Regions from separate parts of the Luteibacter sp. 9133 genome, predicted to be linked through region 1. Evidence: predicted binding sites of a transcription regulator. Region 1 holds the regulator's gene; each other region holds the start of a gene.
What was found. Region 1 encodes sigma-54, which starts transcription at its own class of promoters, with help from an activator protein. Its sites were predicted from a motif close to TGGCACGNGCNTTGC; they were not measured.
Positions count from the first base shown of each region.

Region 2: a site for sigma-54 is predicted at 2,387-2,401, ahead of glnA (type I glutamate--ammonia ligase). Genes of this name have one in related genera too.
Region 3: a site for sigma-54 is predicted at 1,719-1,733, ahead of pgaA (poly-beta-1,6 N-acetyl-D-glucosamine export porin PgaA). Genes of this name have one in related genera too.
Region 4: a site for sigma-54 is predicted at 1,792-1,806, ahead of flgB (flagellar basal body rod protein FlgB). Genes of this name have one in related genera too.

Region 1 is NZ_JUHO01000001.1:905,571-909,780, forward strand. It holds gene hprK (HPr(Ser) kinase/phosphatase) at 1-799, opposite strand, end outside; gene raiA (ribosome-associated translation inhibitor RaiA) at 915-1,268, opposite strand; gene FA87_RS03760 (RNA polymerase factor sigma-54) at 1,391-2,878, opposite strand; gene lptB (LPS export ABC transporter ATP-binding protein) at 3,001-3,720, opposite strand; gene lptA (lipopolysaccharide transport periplasmic protein LptA) at 3,725-4,210, opposite strand, start outside.
Region 2 is NZ_JUHO01000001.1:4,232,340-4,236,549, forward strand. It holds gene FA87_RS18455 (glutaminyl-peptide cyclotransferase) at 1-781, opposite strand, end outside; gene glnA (type I glutamate--ammonia ligase) at 938-2,350, opposite strand; gene acpA (acid phosphatase) at 2,684-4,210, shown strand, end outside.
Region 3 is NZ_JUHO01000001.1:1,824,900-1,829,109, forward strand. It holds gene pgaA (poly-beta-1,6 N-acetyl-D-glucosamine export porin PgaA) at 1-1,592, opposite strand, end outside; gene FA87_RS07945 (LysR family transcriptional regulator) at 2,091-2,972, shown strand; gene FA87_RS07950 (fructosamine kinase family protein) at 2,988-3,848, opposite strand; gene FA87_RS07955 (low molecular weight protein-tyrosine-phosphatase) at 3,845-4,210, opposite strand, start outside.
Region 4 is NZ_JUHO01000001.1:3,212,710-3,216,919, reverse strand. It holds gene FA87_RS13985 (methyl-accepting chemotaxis protein) at 1-598, opposite strand, end outside; gene FA87_RS13980 (chemotaxis protein) at 755-1,672, shown strand; gene flgB (flagellar basal body rod protein FlgB) at 1,846-2,265, shown strand; gene flgC (flagellar basal body rod protein FlgC) at 2,262-2,675, shown strand; gene FA87_RS13965 (flagellar hook capping FlgD N-terminal domain-containing protein) at 2,685-3,332, shown strand; gene flgE (flagellar hook protein FlgE) at 3,354-4,210, shown strand, end outside.

The sequences.
Region 1 (4,210 bases):
TGGGGACGTCCACATCCAGCACGTTACGCCGGCTGACGTCGCCGGTGAGGCGGGTCATCGCGTCGATGTCTTCACCCGAGGTCAACGGCTTGAGGTGCACGACCAGACGCAGGTATTTCGATGGCTTGACCGCCGTATGGCCGAACATCTCGCGGATGTTGAGCACGCCCAGGCCGCGCACCTCGAGGAGGTCCTGCAGCAGCTCGGGGCAGGCGCCGTCGATGACGTCTGGCGCAATGAGGGTGAATTCGGTCGCGTCGTCGGCGACCAGGCGGTGGCCGCGACTGATGAGTTCCAGCGCCAGCTCGCTTTTGCCGGAGCCCGGGTCGCCGGTGATCAGCACGCCGATGGAGAACACCTCGAGGAATACGCCATGAAGCGTGACCCGGGGTGCGAGCGTGCGCGCCAGGTGGTACTGCAGATACGTGAGCAGCTCGTGCCCGCGCTTGGTGCTCTGCCACAACGGCGTGTCGGTTTCTTCCGCGACTTCGCGCAGATCGGACGGGATCGACTGGTCTTTCGTGACGATCAGCGCGGCCGGCTGGTAGGCGGCGATCTTGTGGATGACCTCCCAGCGCTGGCGCGATTCGAGGCCGTCGAGGTAGTTGAGCTCCTCCGTGCCGATGATCTGCACCTTGTTCGGGTAGATCACGTTGAGGTAACCGACCAGCGAAGGACGGCGGCTCTGCTTGGCATTGGGCTCGAGCACGCGGGCCTCGCCGCGCATGCCGGCGGCCCAGCGAAGCGCCATACGTTCGTAGACGCCGTCGAAGAGTTGTCTGGCGGTGAGCCGATCCACGCGGGTGATCCCTTTAGATAGCGAAGCCGGCGCGAGGGCGCCGGCTGGGCTATTGTGCCATCAACACGCGGGAGGAGGCCCGGCGGCGCGCGCGAGCGGCCGCCGGGCGCTCTCGTCAGTCGGTGCTGGCGACGCGCGCGTCGCGGCCTTCGGCGTTATGGTGATCCTTCAGCTTCTCTTTGTGCTTGCGAAGCTGGTCGGCGAGTTTGCCGATCATGGCGTCGATGGCGGAATAAAGCGTGTCGCCCTTGTTGTCGTCTTCCAGGCGGGCCACGCCTTCGCCATGGAGCCGGGTGCCGGCACAGTGCAGGGTGCCTCCGGCCTTGTGCTCGTTCTTATCGACGGAAAGGACCACGTCGAGGGCTTTGATATTGTCGAAAAGGCGTTCGAAGCGGCCGATTTGTTGTTCCACGCGCTCGCGCAGAGCGGGGGTGATATGGACGTGCTGGCCGCTGATCTGGATTTGCATGACGCCTCCTTCTTGCTGAGGGTGTCGCCTTATGGCGACGAGATCGGAACGGCGGGGTTGCCGCTCCTCAAGCCTGAATTGATGAGACCGTGGACCTCCGCCGGGGTTCCCCCCGATGTTTCTCAACCTGCGCGAACGCGTTCGCTGGAGCTGGGAATTCGCATCGCTTCACGGTACTTGGCCACCGTACGGCGTGCGACCTGAATTCCGCGTCGATGGAGCTCCTCGGCAAGCGCCTGGTCGGACAAGGGGCGGCGTGCGTCCTCGCCCGTGATCAGCTTGCGCAACATGGCCTGGATGGCGGTGGCGGATGCGCTGCCGCCGTCTTCGGTCGCCACGCCACTGGAAAAGAAATGCTTGAGTTCGAAGGTGCCGCGCGGCGTGTGCATGTATTTCCGGGTGGTGACCCGTGAAATCGTCGATTCGTGCATGCCGACTTCTTCGGCGACCTCACGCAACACCAGCGGATGCATGGCCTCGGGGCCGTAATCGAGGAAGGCGCTCTGGCGGCGGACAATGACTTCCGCGACCTTGGTCAGGGTTTCGGCGCGCGACTGCAGACTTTTCAGCAACCAGCGGGCTTCCTGCAGCTGGCCTTTCATCCAGGTGGCGTCGTCGCCGCGTGCGCGGGCGATGAGGTTGCAGTAATGCTGGTTCAGGCCGAGCCGGGGCTGCGCGTCGGGGTTGAGGCTGACCGTCCAGCGCCCCGCTTCCCGCCGCGCGTACACATCGGGCGCGACATATTCGACGGGCGTGGCATCCAGCGCGGCGCCCGGGCGCGGATCGAGGCTGCGGATCAGCGCCGCGGCGCTGGCCACCTCGTTCTCGGCGGCCTTGAGCCGACGGGCGATCTTGACGCTGTCGTTTCGCGCGAGGAGCTCCAGCTCTTCAAGGACGATACGGATCGCCAGGTCGCGGAACGGTGTTTCGGTCGAAAACTGCGAGAGCTGGCAGAGCAGACAGTCGCGCAGATCGAGGCTGGCGATGCCGGTGGGATCGAACCGCTGCACGCGCTGGCGTACCGCTTCGATCTCCTCGGCACTGGCCCGCAGTTCGGCGGGCAGCGCGACTTCCACCGCCTCGACTCCGTCGCGCAGGTAACCGTCCTCGTCCAGCGCGTGGATGATCGCGGTGGCGATCGCGTGGTCGCGTGGGGAGAACTGGGAAAGATTGAGCTGCCACTCCAGGTGCTGTTGGAGGCTTTCCGGCGCGGCGTTCTGCGGCTCGAAACCGTCTTCGTCACCACCGTTGGCACGCGATGGGGCGCCGGCGTAGTCACCCGCCTCGCCGTGGAAGCGATCGTCGTCCCACTCGGGGGCGAGTTCTTCGGACGGGGTGGCGGTGGACTCGTCCTCCTTCGAGGACTTGGCCGGGAGCTCCTGGCGGGAGGGGAACTCGGCGTCGAAACCGTTCTCGTCGGCGGCGTCGCCTTCGGCATCCGCGTCGGACTCCGCATCTTCGGCAAACTCAAGCAGCGGGTTGCTCTCCGCGATCTGGCGGAGTTCCGCTTCGAGCTCCAGCTGCGACAGCTGGAGCAGCCGAATGGCCTGCTGTAGCTGCGGCGTCAGCGTGAGCTGCTGATGCAGACGAAACTGAAGTCCGGGTTTCATGCCTTCGATGCGTGAGGTGTCGAATCCATCGTAACCCCTTGCGGCCTCCACAAACCAGCGGTCGGGTCGGCTAGCTCTTCCGGCCGGATTCGCGCGTCGGTCCGGACGGCCGGTGACGCGCTCTAGATGCGGAATTCACGACCCAGATACACCTCGCGCACCTTCTCATCGGCGAGGATGTGCTGAGGAGTGCCGCGAGAAAGCACTTCGCCGTCGTTGAGGATGTATGCGCGGTCGCAGATACCGAGCGTTTCCCGGACGTTGTGATCGGTGATCAGCACCCCGATGCCGCGTTCCTTGAGGTGTCGAACGATGCGCTGGATCTCGCCCACCGAGATGGGGTCGACGCCGGCGAACGGCTCATCGAGCAGCATGTAGCGCGGGCGTGCCGCCAGCGCCCGGGCGATCTCGACGCGGCGACGCTCGCCGCCGGACAGGCTGATGCCCTTCTGATCGGCGATGTGCGCGATCTTCAGTTCGTCGAGCAGGCTGTCGAGTTCGTCGTCGCGCTGCTTCTGCGTCATGCCGTCGCGCAGTTCGAGCACCGCCATGATGTTGTCCGACACGCTGAGGCGGCGAAAGACCGAGGCTTCCTGCGGCAGATATCCGATGCCGAGCTTGGCGCGCGCGTGCATGGGCAGGCCGGTGATGTCCTGCTGATCGAGCTTGATTACGCCCGCGTCGGCCTGGATCAGCCCGACCACCATGTAGAAGCAGGTCGTCTTGCCGGCGCCGTTGGGGCCGAGAAGGCCGACGACCTCACCTTCGCGAATGGAGAAGGCGAAGTCACGGACTACCTTGCGTGCGCGGAAGCGCTTCTGCAGGCCTTGGGCTGAAAGCATCGGGTCAGGGCTTCCTGGCAGGTGCGGCCGCAGCCGCCGGAGTGGGGCAGGCGCCGGCCGCCTTGGCGGGTGCGCCCGGCGTGGTGCTCTTCGGCTGGAAGGTCATGTGTACGGGTGCGGGACCGTTGCTTTCGCCCGTCATCGTGCTGTTCTGGGTGTTATAGGTGAGCTTGTCGCCATCGGCACTGCCCTTCGCCGGCTGGTTGACATGGGCACCGCCGGTCAGCACGGCAAAGTCCTTGTCGATCTTGTAGTCGATGTTGGAAGCCTTGCCGTCCATGGGCTGATCGCAGTCGTCCAGCTGATGGATGGTGGCGGGGCTGCCGTCGACGACCACCCGGTTGAGCTGGCTGTCGGCGTCGAAATAACCCGTCGCCTTGCTGCCGGTGATCTTCAGGGTGCCCTGGGTCAGGACGACGCTACCCGTCCAGATCACCTTGCCGTTGGGCTGCTGGGAACCATCGAACGACTTGGAGACGACGTCGGCCGG
Region 2 (4,210 bases), 3.3 Mb from region 1:
GTTTCGGTTTCAGTCGAATCTCGAAGAGCGCTGGCCAGCGCTTGCCGGTCACGAACAGGCGATCGTGGGCCGCGTCGTAGGCGATGCCGTTGAGGACGTCATCGGCCGGGTCATCCATGCGGCTCGTGTCGACGAGCCCCGAGAGGTCGATCCAGCCGGTCACGTGCCCGGTTTTCGGATCGATACGAGCGATGCGTTCGGTCTGCCAGACATTGGCGAGGATCTCCCCCTTCACCCACTCCAGTTCATTGATCATGCGCAGTGGCACGCCATCGGCTGTCACGTCGATGCGACCCGTCTGCGCCAGGGTGACCGGATCGAGAACCCGGATGGTGGGTGTGCCGTCGCTCATGTAGAGATGTTTCGCGTCGCGCGTCATCGCCCAGCCTTCGCCTGGATAGCTGAACTTGCCAACGGGCGCGAAGGTCTTGCGGTCGTAGATGAAGCCGACACCATCGCGCCAGGTCAGCTGCAACAGGTGGTCGCCCGAGACGATGATGCCTTCGCCGAAGTATCCGGGCGGGGTGTCGAGATGCTGCGCGACCTCACCGGTATCGAGCCGGACCTTGCGCACGCCCGAGCCCATGTATTCGCCCGTGCTCTCGTAGAGAAAACCGCCGTCGTAGAACAGCCCTTCCGTAAAAGCCTTCGGATCGTGCGGGTAGGTGCGCACCACCGTGTAGCCGTACACGGGAATATCGGAGGCCGTCGCGACACTGCCACATCCGACCAGCCACGCAAACGCGGCCAGGACCGCCACGCGAATCGGAGAGGTTGTCATGCCGGATGCCTGTGAGTGAACTGCAGGCATCCTAACGGCAGTTTCGCCACGATCAAGGGGCGGCGGCGGCTCGCAAAATCGCGCCCATTCGCCCACGAGAAACAAAAGAAGGGGCGCCGAGGCGCCCCTTCGTTCACCCGAACGTCGCTCTCGCGATCAGATCGCGTAGTACATCTGGAACTCGAGCGGGTGGGTGCTCGCGCGGTAGCGGGTCACTTCCTGCATCTTCAGCGCGATGTACGCGTCGATGAAGTCGTCGGTGAACACGCCACCGGCCTTGAGGAAGTCGCGATCCTTGTCGAGCGCGGCGAGCGCTTCGTCGAGGCTGGCGCAGACCTGCGGGATGTTCTTCTCTTCTTCCGGCGGCAGATCGTAGAGATCCTTGTCGGCCGGTGCACCCGGGTCGATCTTGTTCAGGATGCCGTCGAGGCCGGCCATCATCAGCACGGTGAAGGTCAGGTAGCCCGACTGCATCGGATCCGGGAAACGGATTTCGATACGACGGCCCTTCGGGCTCGACACGTACGGGATACGGCAGGATGCCGAACGGTTACGCGCCGAGTAGGCGAGCATGACCGGCGCTTCGAAGCCCGGGACCAGACGCTTATAGCTGTTGGTCGTCGAATTCGCGAACGCGTTGATGGCCTTGGCGTGCTTGAAGATACCGCCGATGTACCACAGCGCCGTCTGCGACAGGCCACCGTAGAGGTCGCCCGCGAAGAGGTTCTCGCCGTTCTTCGACAGCGACTGGTGCACGTGCATGCCCGAGCCGTTGTCGCCGACGATCGGCTTCGGCATGAAGGTCACGGTCTTGCCCTGCTGGTGGGCGACGTTCTTGATGACGTACTTCATCGTCATCAGTTCGTCGGCCTTCTTCACCAGGGTGTTGAAGCGCGTGCCGATCTCGCACTGGCCCGCGTTGGCGACTTCGTGGTGATGCACTTCGACCACCTGGCCGAGCGACTCGAGCACCTTGCACATGTCGGCGCGCAGGTCACCCAGGCTGTCGACCGGGCTGACCGGGAAATAGCCGCCCTTCACGCCCGGACGGTGACCGCTGTTGGTGCCGTCGTACTTGTAGCGCGACGACCAGGCCGCTTCTTCGGAGCCGATTTCGTAGAACACGCGGCCCATGTCGTTCTGCCAGCGGACCGAGTCGAAGATGAAGAACTCGGGTTCCGGGCCGAAGAAGGCGGTATCGGCGATGCCGGTCGACTTCAGGAAGGCTTCGCCGCGCTTGGCGATGGAGCGCGGGTCGCGACCGTAAGCCTGCATGGTGCTCGGCTCGAGCACATCGCAGTGCACGATCAGCTGCTTGTGAGCGCTGAACGGGTCGAGGTGGGCGGTCTCCGGATCCGGCATGAGGACCATGTCGGACTCGTTGATGCCCTTCCAGCCGGCGATCGACGAGCCGTCGAACATCTTGCCGTCTTCGAACGTGCTCTCGTCGATGGCGTGGGCGGGGAACGTGACGTGGTGGTGCTTGCCGAGCATGTCGGCGAAGCGCAGGTCGACGAACTCGATTTCCTCGTCCTGGATCAGGTTCAGCACTTTGGAAGCGGCGGACATACAAACCTCGAAATGGGTGTGGGCGGAATGCGTGTAGCAATCGCTATGCCAGCGTATCCGCCATCGACGGGGCGCCGGAATCAAGCTCTCCCATCATAGAACGGGCGTGAGGAAGATGTGCAAATGCACCATCATGGTGCATCGTTCTCGCTCACGCACCATTCCGGCCGATCCGCCATCATCGACGCGAGGTCCGCGAGCGTTTCTCCATCGTTTCCTACGCCGCTGCGTTTTCCCGAGCCGCCCGCATCGTTTACGCTTCGGTCCCTAGCGGGGGCCTCGCCCCTCCCACACCGCCGCCTTTCCCCGGGCCGGCGCACGCAGAGCCGCTCCATGACCAAGAAAACCGATAACGACACCCCGGACGCCGCGCGACGCCGGTTGCTGGGCGGCATGGCCACGACCGGCGCCATGCTCGCGCTGGGTGGCGCAAGCGAGGTGACCGCGGCCGGCAAGAAGGCGGCTGGCCCTGCGCCGACCGGTGCCGCACTGGATACGTTGCTCGAAAAGCACATCGACAACGTGGTCGTGATCTACGCGGAAAACCGCAGCTTCAACAATCTGTTCGGGGACTTCCCCGGTCTGCAGCAGCCGCTGAGCGAGGTTCCGCCAGAACGTCTGATCCAGCGGGACCGCGACGGGACCCCGCTGAAGACCCTGCCACCCATCTGGGGCGGGCTCGTGCCGCACGAGCAGGTCGTCGACCATAAAACGTACAAGATCGGCGAAAAGGACATTACCGGCCTGCCGAACGCGCCGTGGGCACTCCACACCGGCGACGGCACCCCGCTGCCGCACGGTCTGGTAACGCGCGACCTCGTCCACGCGTTCTATAACAACCAGCTGCAGATCAACGGCGGCAAGAACGACGGCTTCGTCGCGTGGGGTGACAACGGTGCGCTGACCATGGGGCACTATGCCAGCGCGCCCGTGCACCTGCGCCTGTGGAATATCGCCTCGCAGTTCACCTTGTGCGACAACTTCTTCATGGGTGCCTTTGGCGGTTCGTTCCTCAACCACCAGTACCTCGTCGCCGCGCAACCGCCGTTCTATCCGGGCGCCGACAAGAGCCCCGCGCAGTTCAACATCGCGGTCACCGAAAGCGGCGACCCGCTCGACCATCGCCTGAAGATGGACGAGGAATCGCCGAAGAGCGCGATGGACGGCAAACCCAAATTCGCGCACCACAATACGCTGACCCCGGACTTCTGGGCGGTGAACACCATCGGTCCGCCCTATTCGCCGGGCTTCAACGTCGATCGCAAGAATCCGCTGCTTGCCGACGCCACCAGCGCCAACACGCTGGTGCCGCAGAAGCATAAACACATCGGCGACGTACTCTCGGCGAAGGATGTCGACTGGGCCTGGTATGGCGGCGGCTTCCAGGCCGCGCTCGACGGTAAGGGCGACGGTGACGATGCCAGCTTCCCGCAGACGCCGAACTTCCAGCCACATCACCAGCCGCTCAATTACTTCGTGACACTGGCTCCGGGAACCGAAGCGCGCAAGAAGCATCTGCGCGATGGCGGTCTTGGCGAGACGGCGGCGACGAATCATTTTCTTGCGGACATCGCGGCTGGGAAGCTGCCTCCGGTGGCGTTCTACAAGCCGCAAGGCGACCTCAACATGCACGCCGGCTACTCCGACGTGGAAGCCGGCGATCGTCATATCGCCAACGTCGTACATGCGCTGCGCACGAGCCCGCAGTGGAAGAACATGCTGGTGGTGATCACGTTCGACGAGAACGGCGGCTGGTGGGATCACGTCGCTCCGCCGAAGGGCGATCGCTGGGGTCCGGGAACACGCATTCCCGCGCTGGTCGTGTCGCCGTATGCGAAGAAGGGCCACGTCGAGCACACG
Region 3 (4,210 bases), 920 kb from region 1:
GCCCTCCAGGTGACGGCGGTATCCAGCGTCTTCGCTGAAATGCCGTAGTACTGTCCACGGAGCGGCGCGTCTTCGCCCGCGGTGCTGTAATCGGTCGCCCAGGTCCAGTGATCGGTGATCGACCAGTCAAAGCCGGCCTCGAGGGCGGTCTTGCCGACATAACGGTCGGCGGCGGGAAGGGCTCGCACATATGCCTCGAGGCCACGGGCATAGCCGATCACGCCCACGCCGACGCGTGAGCGACGCACGTCGCCCTCGGGCAGGTCGGCGGTCGAATAGCGGGCCAGTGCCAGCACACGCCAGTGATCGTCGATCAGCGGGCTGGCGGCCGACGCCTGGGTCGTGGCGTCGCGGTCGCCGAAGTCGGGGCTGGAGCCCTTGCCCTGTTCGGTGCTCAGATCGAACTGCCAGCCGCGCTCGCGGTTCCACGACTGCACGGCGCGGGCGACGCGCCCATTGCGGTCGGCCAGGGTCTGCGCGACGCCCAGGTCTTCGTCCACGCTTTCATAATCGTTGAGCACGCGCGCGGCATCGGCTTCACCGATGTAAGCGCCGACATCGCGGCGGTCGAGCGTGCCGGCGATGTTGAAGTCTTCCTGCGCGCGGCGTGGCCAGCCGCGCGCCAGCTCGACCATGCCGAGCTCGCGACGGATCTGCGAGTTGGCGGGCGCCTCGCGCGACAGCGGAAGAAGGCGGTCGTACGCGTCGGCCGGCATGTCGACGTATTCGCGGAGCGTGGCCGCGTTGAGATCGGCATCGACCTTGCGCTGGTTCTGGATCGGCGCACGGATACCGGGCACACGCGTCCATGTCGGCTCTTTCGCGGCGAGCGCATCGATGGTCTGGATGGCCTTGTCCGTCTGCCCGGATTCCAGGTAGGCGTACATCAGGCCGATGCGTGGTTCGAAATCGGCGGCGCCATAGGGACCCGGGTCCTTGGCAATGCTGTCTTCGTAAAGGGTTGCGGCTTCCGCGGGCCGGCGCCTGACCAGCAGCGCATCGGCGACGGCGCGCTCGACGTAAGCGGGCAGGGCGACGTTACGCTGGCGAAGCGCGTCGTAACGCGTGACCACCTCGTCCGCGCGACCGGCCTGGTCCAGCGCCACCAGCAGATCCAGCTCCGCGCGCTGGCGCAGGCCCTCGTCCAGCTGAGGATCGTCCGCGAGGCGACGGGCATCGGCCACGGCGCGGTCGGCCTCGGCGTAGGGTGCGCGCGGATCGGCGGGCTCGCCGTTAGCCCAGCGTATCTCGTGGGCGATGTGATCGGCGTCCAGATGAACGCGATCGCCCACGCTCTGGGGCGGCTGCAAGCGAGCCGCCAGTTCCCTGGCGCGCGTCGTCGCGCCCATTTCCGTCAATAAAGCGACGTTGAGCGTCTGTGCCTCGCGATCGTCCGGCCAACGGGCCAGTACCTCCTGGCAGTGCGCCAGCGCGTCGACGCGGTGCCCCGCGCTACGCTCGTCGCGTGCCTTCGCCATCAGTGCGTCGCGTTCGGAAGGCGCCGCGGCCAGCGCCAGAGGCCCGTGCAGAGCCAGCGCCAGTGCGAGACACAAGCGTGCCCTGGGCACGCGCGCGGTGCGCGGCGGTGTCATCGAATTGATTCCCATCCTGCCAACATGACCTGTATCAGCCACTGCGAATGTCCATCCCCGGCAAGTGGCGGTAAGCGTTTGAGGCACCGAATCCCGTTCGCGCCGGCGCAGCCTGCCATGGTAAAGGCAAGCTGCATGCCAAGTGATGCATCAAGTACCGGATCAGCCGGGCTTCGGCGTCGCGCGTTCAGGTCCACGATGTTCGAGGACACGTCAGCGGACGCGACACCGTGATGACCGTCACCGGCGACGTGAAGTACGGCCCGACGACTGTTTTGGATGCGCACGGCTTCGCCGGTGGTTGCCGAATCGCGTGGGCAGTACGGGGCGACCGTGCAGGTGGATGGGCGCCTCGATCGCCTTGCGGAGGCGGGGACTATCGTTATTCCAGGCTGCTTACGTTTCGCGGGCGATTACGACTAGCAGCCCTGTGCGTGAGGGTCGATAATGACCATAAGTTCGCTCGCGCGAATAATCTCTCACGGATAAGAGAATCTTATGATTCAACCGCAATGGCTGGAGAGCTTCCGGCAGCTTGCCGACCTCGGTAACTTTACCCGTGTCGCCGAGCGACTGGGTGTCACCCAGGCCGCCATCAGCCAGCACATCCGTCAGCTCGAGGACCGGCTGGGCCCCCTGGTGATTCGCCGGCCCCGAAGCATCGAACTGATGCCAGCCGGCCTCGCGCTACTGGACTACTGCCGTGACGTGGACCGCGCCGACAAGGCGCTGAAGCTGCGCCTGTCGGATGTCGACGCGCTGGAGGGCGAGGTCAGTCTGATTACGCCTGGAAGCATTGGCTTGTCGCTGTATCCGCTATTGCTGGATCTGCAGCAGGCGAATCCGGGGCTTGTCATTCGCCATCGCTTTGCCCCGGACAGCGAAGTTCGCGCGGCGGTGATGGAAAGCCGCTATGAAATCGGTCTGATGAGGCTGCGGCCCGATGACGAATCGCTGGCCGCCGAGCCGTTTACGACTGAGGCGCTGGAACTGGTCGCTCCTGCCGACCGCGCTGTGAAGGGTTGGAAGGATCTCGTCCAGATTGGCTTCATTGACCATCCCGACGGTCAGGCGATGGCGACGCGGCTCCTGGCGCGTCAGTTTCCCGGTGCCGGTGGTCTTAAGGGTGTTCCCGTCGCAGGGTTCAGTAATCAGATCGGGCTGATTCTGGAGCCGGTAGCGCGCGGACTTGGCTTCACGGTGATTCCGGAGCATGCGCGTCGTGCGTTTGCGCGGCAGGAGGCTATCCAGGTGGTGAGTGGAGCCGATCCTGTCGTTGATACGCTTTGGCTGGTGCGTCGAGCGGAGTGGGCGTTGTCGATGAGGGCGATGCGGGTGGTGACGTATTTGCGCGAACGCCTGGGTGCGTCGAGTCGCTGACGGCCGGACGAATCGTCAGACGCCCAGTTTTCCGAGTGTGCTGTCGAGCGGGGCGTGGTACGAGCCGCCGAACAAGCGCACATGCATCAACAGCGGATACAGCTGGTAGAGGTGCCGCCTCGTCGTCATGAATCCGCGTTCGAGCGGCCGGATCTCGTTATACCCCTCGAAGAAGGCCGGTCCGACACTGCCGAACAGCGTCGCCAGCGCAAGGTCGACCTCACCATCACCGCGATAGATGGCCGGATCGATAAAGCAGGCGCCGCCGTGCGCGGTCGCCAGCATATTGCCTCCCCACAGATCGCCATGTACGAGCGACGGCTGCACCGCCGGATCGATCCACTCGCCAAGACGCTGGGCCACCTTGTCGATGCGGTGACGAAACGACGAAGGCAATTCGCCGGCTTCATCCGCGAGTCCCGCCATATAAAGCAGGCGCCGGTCGCGAAAGAACGCGATCCAGTCGCGATCGAACGTATTCGGTTGCGGGATGCTGCCCATCACCGTGTCGTGCCTATATCCGAACTCATCGCCCACGGGCTGCGCATGCATGGTCGCGATAGCGCGACCGGCGGCGCGCTGCACCTCGTCGTCGAAGCCACGGCCGCCATCGCCGACCCACGCCAGTACGAGTGCATCGTCATCGACCGCCAGCGTCTCGGGCACGGGGAGCCCGGCGGCACGCAAGTCATCGAGCATGCTCGCCTCGAGCGTCAGCGCGACTTGTCCCGGTCGACGGAACTTGGCCATGACGTGGCTGCCATCCTGCCGCTCGACACGAACGCTGCGCGCGATGTCGCCGCCGGAGAGCGTATGCAGGCGGGCAGGGCGCTCGCCCAGGAGCTGCCCGAGATGGTCGAGTTCCGAAACGGTCACCGTGCGGCGGGCTCTCGGAGCTTACGAATCACGCCATCGACGCCGCGCTCGATCATGTCGAACGCGTGCACGAAATCCTTCGCCGAGCCGTACCACGGATCGGGCACGTCGAGGCCTTTCGGACCGTCCGCATAGTCCATCAGCAGCCCGACCTTGTCCGCCGCGTCGGGTGCGACACGGCGGAGGGCGTCGATGTGTGACCCGGTCATGCCCAGCACGAGGTCGTAGTCCTCGAAGTCCCTGGCGGTGACGCGGCGCGCGCGATGTGTCGGCATGGCGACGCCACGTCGACGCAACTCGGTCAGCGCGCGCGAGTCGGGCGGATTGCCGATCTCTTCACCGCTGACGGCCGCGCTGTCGAC
Region 4 (4,210 bases), 2.3 Mb from region 1:
GCTTCACTTCGTCGGCGACGACGGCGAAACCGCGACCGGCTTCGCCGGCGCGCGCGGCTTCGATCGCGGCGTTGAGCGCGACGAGATTGGTCTGATGGGCGATGTCCTGCACGGCCGCGGTGAGCTTGCGGATCGCCGTGAAATATTCGGAGAACTGAGCGTGGTTGCGGCTCATGCCCGAGAGGGCGCTGCGCAGGAGGCGCAGCTGGCCGTCGAGGTCGCCCGCGGTCGCCTGGCCCTGACTGCCGGATTCCGCCATGCCGGTGACGCTGCCGTGGGCATGGTCGATCGCCGTCGAGATCCTGGCGCTGGCTTCCGTCAATCGACCGGCGGTATCGCGCGCGCCTTCGAGGTTGCCGACCAGTTCCTGCAGGCTGACGCCGAGCGCCTGCGCATTGGTCAGGACCATGCCTTGCTGCTCGATGGCCTGGATCGTCGTCGCCGGTGCGGTGCGCGGCGCCTCCGCAGGCTTGAGCAGTGCGCCCAGGGCGCTGGCGGCCGCCGGGTACTGCGCGGAGAGGGCGCGGACTCGTGCGGCGTCACCGGTGGCGGCGGCGCTGGCGAGAAGGCGTACGTGCTGGCTCCAGAGGAGGGTCATGATTTCGCTTTCGCTTGTTCGGATGGTCGCCCCTAGTAATCGTCCAGGAGCCGTCGTTCTTGAGCCAAGCAATCCGTGTGCCAGTCGGGTACCTCAAGGTATGGGTGACCGCGCCGATACGTTCCGCGACACCTTATGCAGATGCCCAGGCACGACATGGCCCGCCCGTTGCTCGACACCGTGGAAACCTTCACCCGCCTGGCGGGACACAACCGCGTGGCCATGCTGCTGTTCCGTCTCGGCGACCGCCAGGCGTTCGGCATCAATGTCTTCAAGGTACGTGAGGTGCTCCGCCGGCCGCGTCTGGAGCGTATGCCCAGCATGCACGCGCTGGTGTCGGGCAGCTTCGACTACCGGGGCAGCACCATCCCCGTGATCGACCTGGCCGCCGCCATGGGCTACCCGCCGCTGGCCACCGTGGACAGCGCGCACCTCATCGTGACCGAGTTCAACCGCTCCGTGCAGGGTTTCCTGGTATCCGACGTGGATCGGATCGTCCACGTCGACGGCACGAATATGGCCGCGCCGCCGCCGGCGCTCGGCTATGGGGCGCGGGTCAACGCCGTGACGCGTCTCGACGGCGACCTGCTCGCCGTGGTCGACGTCGAGCAGGTGCTGGCCCATGTGGATCCCCGGGCGGTGGAGCTGTCCGACCGCGTGCAGCAGGCCGCCCATGTCCAGCACGCCGGCAGTCGCCGTGTCCTCGTGGTGGACGACTCGCTGGTCGCCCGCACGCAGATCGTCGACCTGTTCCGCAAGATGGACCTGGAATGTGTCGTGGCCAAAGACGGCAAGGAAGGCCTGGAAAAGCTGCGCGAACTCGCGGCAGGTCCGGTCGCCGACCGGGTCGCCCTGGTCGTGTCCGATATCGAGATGCCGCTGATGGACGGTTACGCGTTGACGCGTGCCATCCGTGAAGAGGCCGGCCTGCGTCATCACAAGGTCCTGCTGCACAGCTCGCTGAGCGGTGTGTTCAACGAGGCGATGGTCGAGCGCGTAGGCGCCGACCGGTTCATCGCCAAGTTCCAGCCCGACGTGCTTGCTACGGCGGTGCTCGAGCTGCTCCCGGCCTGACGTCGCCCTGACGCGGCACCCCGGCAGGCGCGTCGGAATTCCGGCGCTGGCGGCTTGGGGATCATCGCAAGACCTTGCAAACGGCGCTGCGGCGCCGTTTCGTCGTTAGTCCCCAGCCGTGGCACGGCTCTTGCTCAACCCCTCGGGCCAAGGTCACGAGAGGGGACGAGCCCATGATCGATTCATCCGACAAGCTGTTCGGCGTACACGCCCAGGCCCTTGGCCTGTGGCAGCGCCGTGCCGAGGTCATTTCATCCAACCTCGCCAACGCCGACACCCCGGGCTTCCTCGCCCGCGACCTCGATTTCAAGAAAGCGATGACCGCCGCGACCGGGGCCACCGATGGCCACACCTTGCAGATGGCGTCGACCGAAGACGGTCACATCGGCGGCAACCCCGCCGTGGCGCTCGACCAGGCCAACAAGCTGGCCTACCGCGCCGAGACCCAGCCGACCATGGATGGCAACACCGTCGACACCCAGGTCGAGCAGTCGCAGTTCGCCGCCAACGCGATCCATTACCAGGCATCGCTCAGCTTCATCAACGCGCAGATCCACACCATGCGCCTCGCCATCACCGGGACCGCCTCATGAGTCTCCTGAAGATTTTCGACGTCGCCGGTTCCGGCATGGCCGCGCAGTCCGCGCGACTGAACACCACCGCCAGCAACATGGCCAACGCGGACAGCCTGTCCAGCAGCGAGGCCACCGCCTACCGCGCCAGGCAGCCGACCTTCGCGGCCGTGCAGCAGCAGGTGGACGGCCAGATGGAAAACGGCGGTGTTCGCGCGCTCGGCGTGACCGAGAGCCAGGCACCGATCCAGTCGCGTTACGAGCCGGCCAATCCGCTCGCCGACACGAACGGCTACGTCTATTCGAGCAACGTCAATCCGGTCGACGAGCTGGTCAACATGATCTCCGCGTCGCGCTCCTACCAGAACAACGTCGAAGTCATGAACAGCGCCAAGCAGCTCATGCAGAAGACGCTGGACCTCGGCAAATAAGGCACTCCCATGGTCGCTTCCGTCAGCACTACCAGTTCCACGTCCTCGACGTCTTCCAGCAGCCAGCTGAAGGAACAGACCCTCAGCCAGTCGGATTTCCTGAAACTCATGGTCACCCAGATGACCAACCAGGACCCGACCAAGCCGATGGATTCCACCCAGATGGTGGCGCAGATGGCGCAGTTTTCTCAGGTGGCCGCGACGCAGGAGCTGCAGAGCTCGTTCGACACGCTGGCGACCAACCTCACCGGCGATCAGTTCGTCCGTGCCGCCAGTCTGGTCGGCCAGGAGGTGCTCGTGCCGTCCACCGCGGGACAGCTGACCAACAGCGAGATGGATGGCGCCGTCAACGTCGGTACTTCCGGCACCTACGTCAACGTGCAGATCAAGGACGCCTCCGGCAACGTTGTCCGCACGATTTCCCTGGGCCAGCCCGATGCGGGCCTCACCAAGTTTTCCTGGGACGGTAAATCCGACGACGGCACGCAGCTGACCGACGGTGTCTACCAGATGACCGCTACTTCCGGCGGCAACGCGATCGATACGTTCGTTCGCGGAAAGGTGGAAGGCGTCGGTGCCTCGGGCACGGACGGAACCTATGTGCAGGTGGCCGGCTACGGCGGCGCCCTGCTGAGCCAGATCGCGCAAATCATGTAATTCCAGCGAGGAAACACACCCATGCCTTTCGATATCGCCCTCAGCGGCATCAACGCGGCGTCTTCCGACCTGGAAGTCACCGCCAACAACATCGCCAACGTCAACACGGTCGGCTTCAAGGGCTCGCGCGCCGAGTTCTCGCAGGTGTATTCCGTGGCCGGTGAAAACCTGTCCGCCACGGCGGCTGGCAGCGGCGTCCGCCTGACCAACATCGCGCAGCAGTTCGGCGACGGCAACGTCACCCAGACCGGTAACTCCTACGACTTCGCCCTCAGCGGCGCGGGCTTCTTCACCTTGCGTGATTCTTCGGGTTATTCGTACTCGCGCGCCGGCAACTTTCACCCCGACGACAACGGAAACATCGTCAACGCGACCGGTCAGAACCTGCAGGTGTACCCGCCGACCGCGACCGGCGGCTTCGACATCAGCGCCCTGAAGGACCTGAAGATCAGCACGGGTACCAGCGCGGCCAAGGCCAGCGGCACGATCGGCCTGACCGCCAACCTGTCCTCGTCGGACACGGCCAAGACGGTCGCCTTCGATCCGACCAACGACCAGAGCTACAACTACGTGTCGACCTTCCAGTCGTACGACTCGCTGGGTGCCACGCACACCACCAACGTCTACTACGCCAAGGACGCGACCAATCCCAATACGTGGAACGCGTACATGACGGTGGACGGCACCCAGGTGGGTACCGCTCAGCAGATGGTGTTCAGCTCGGGCGGCTCGCTCACCACGCCGGCCAACGGCAAGCTCAACTTCGGTGCCGCGTCGCCCAACCCCGGCGCCGCGCCGATCAACCTCACGGTCGACATGACCAAGGTGACCCAGTTCGGCGACTCGTACACCACCTCGGCCGTGACCAATGACGGCTT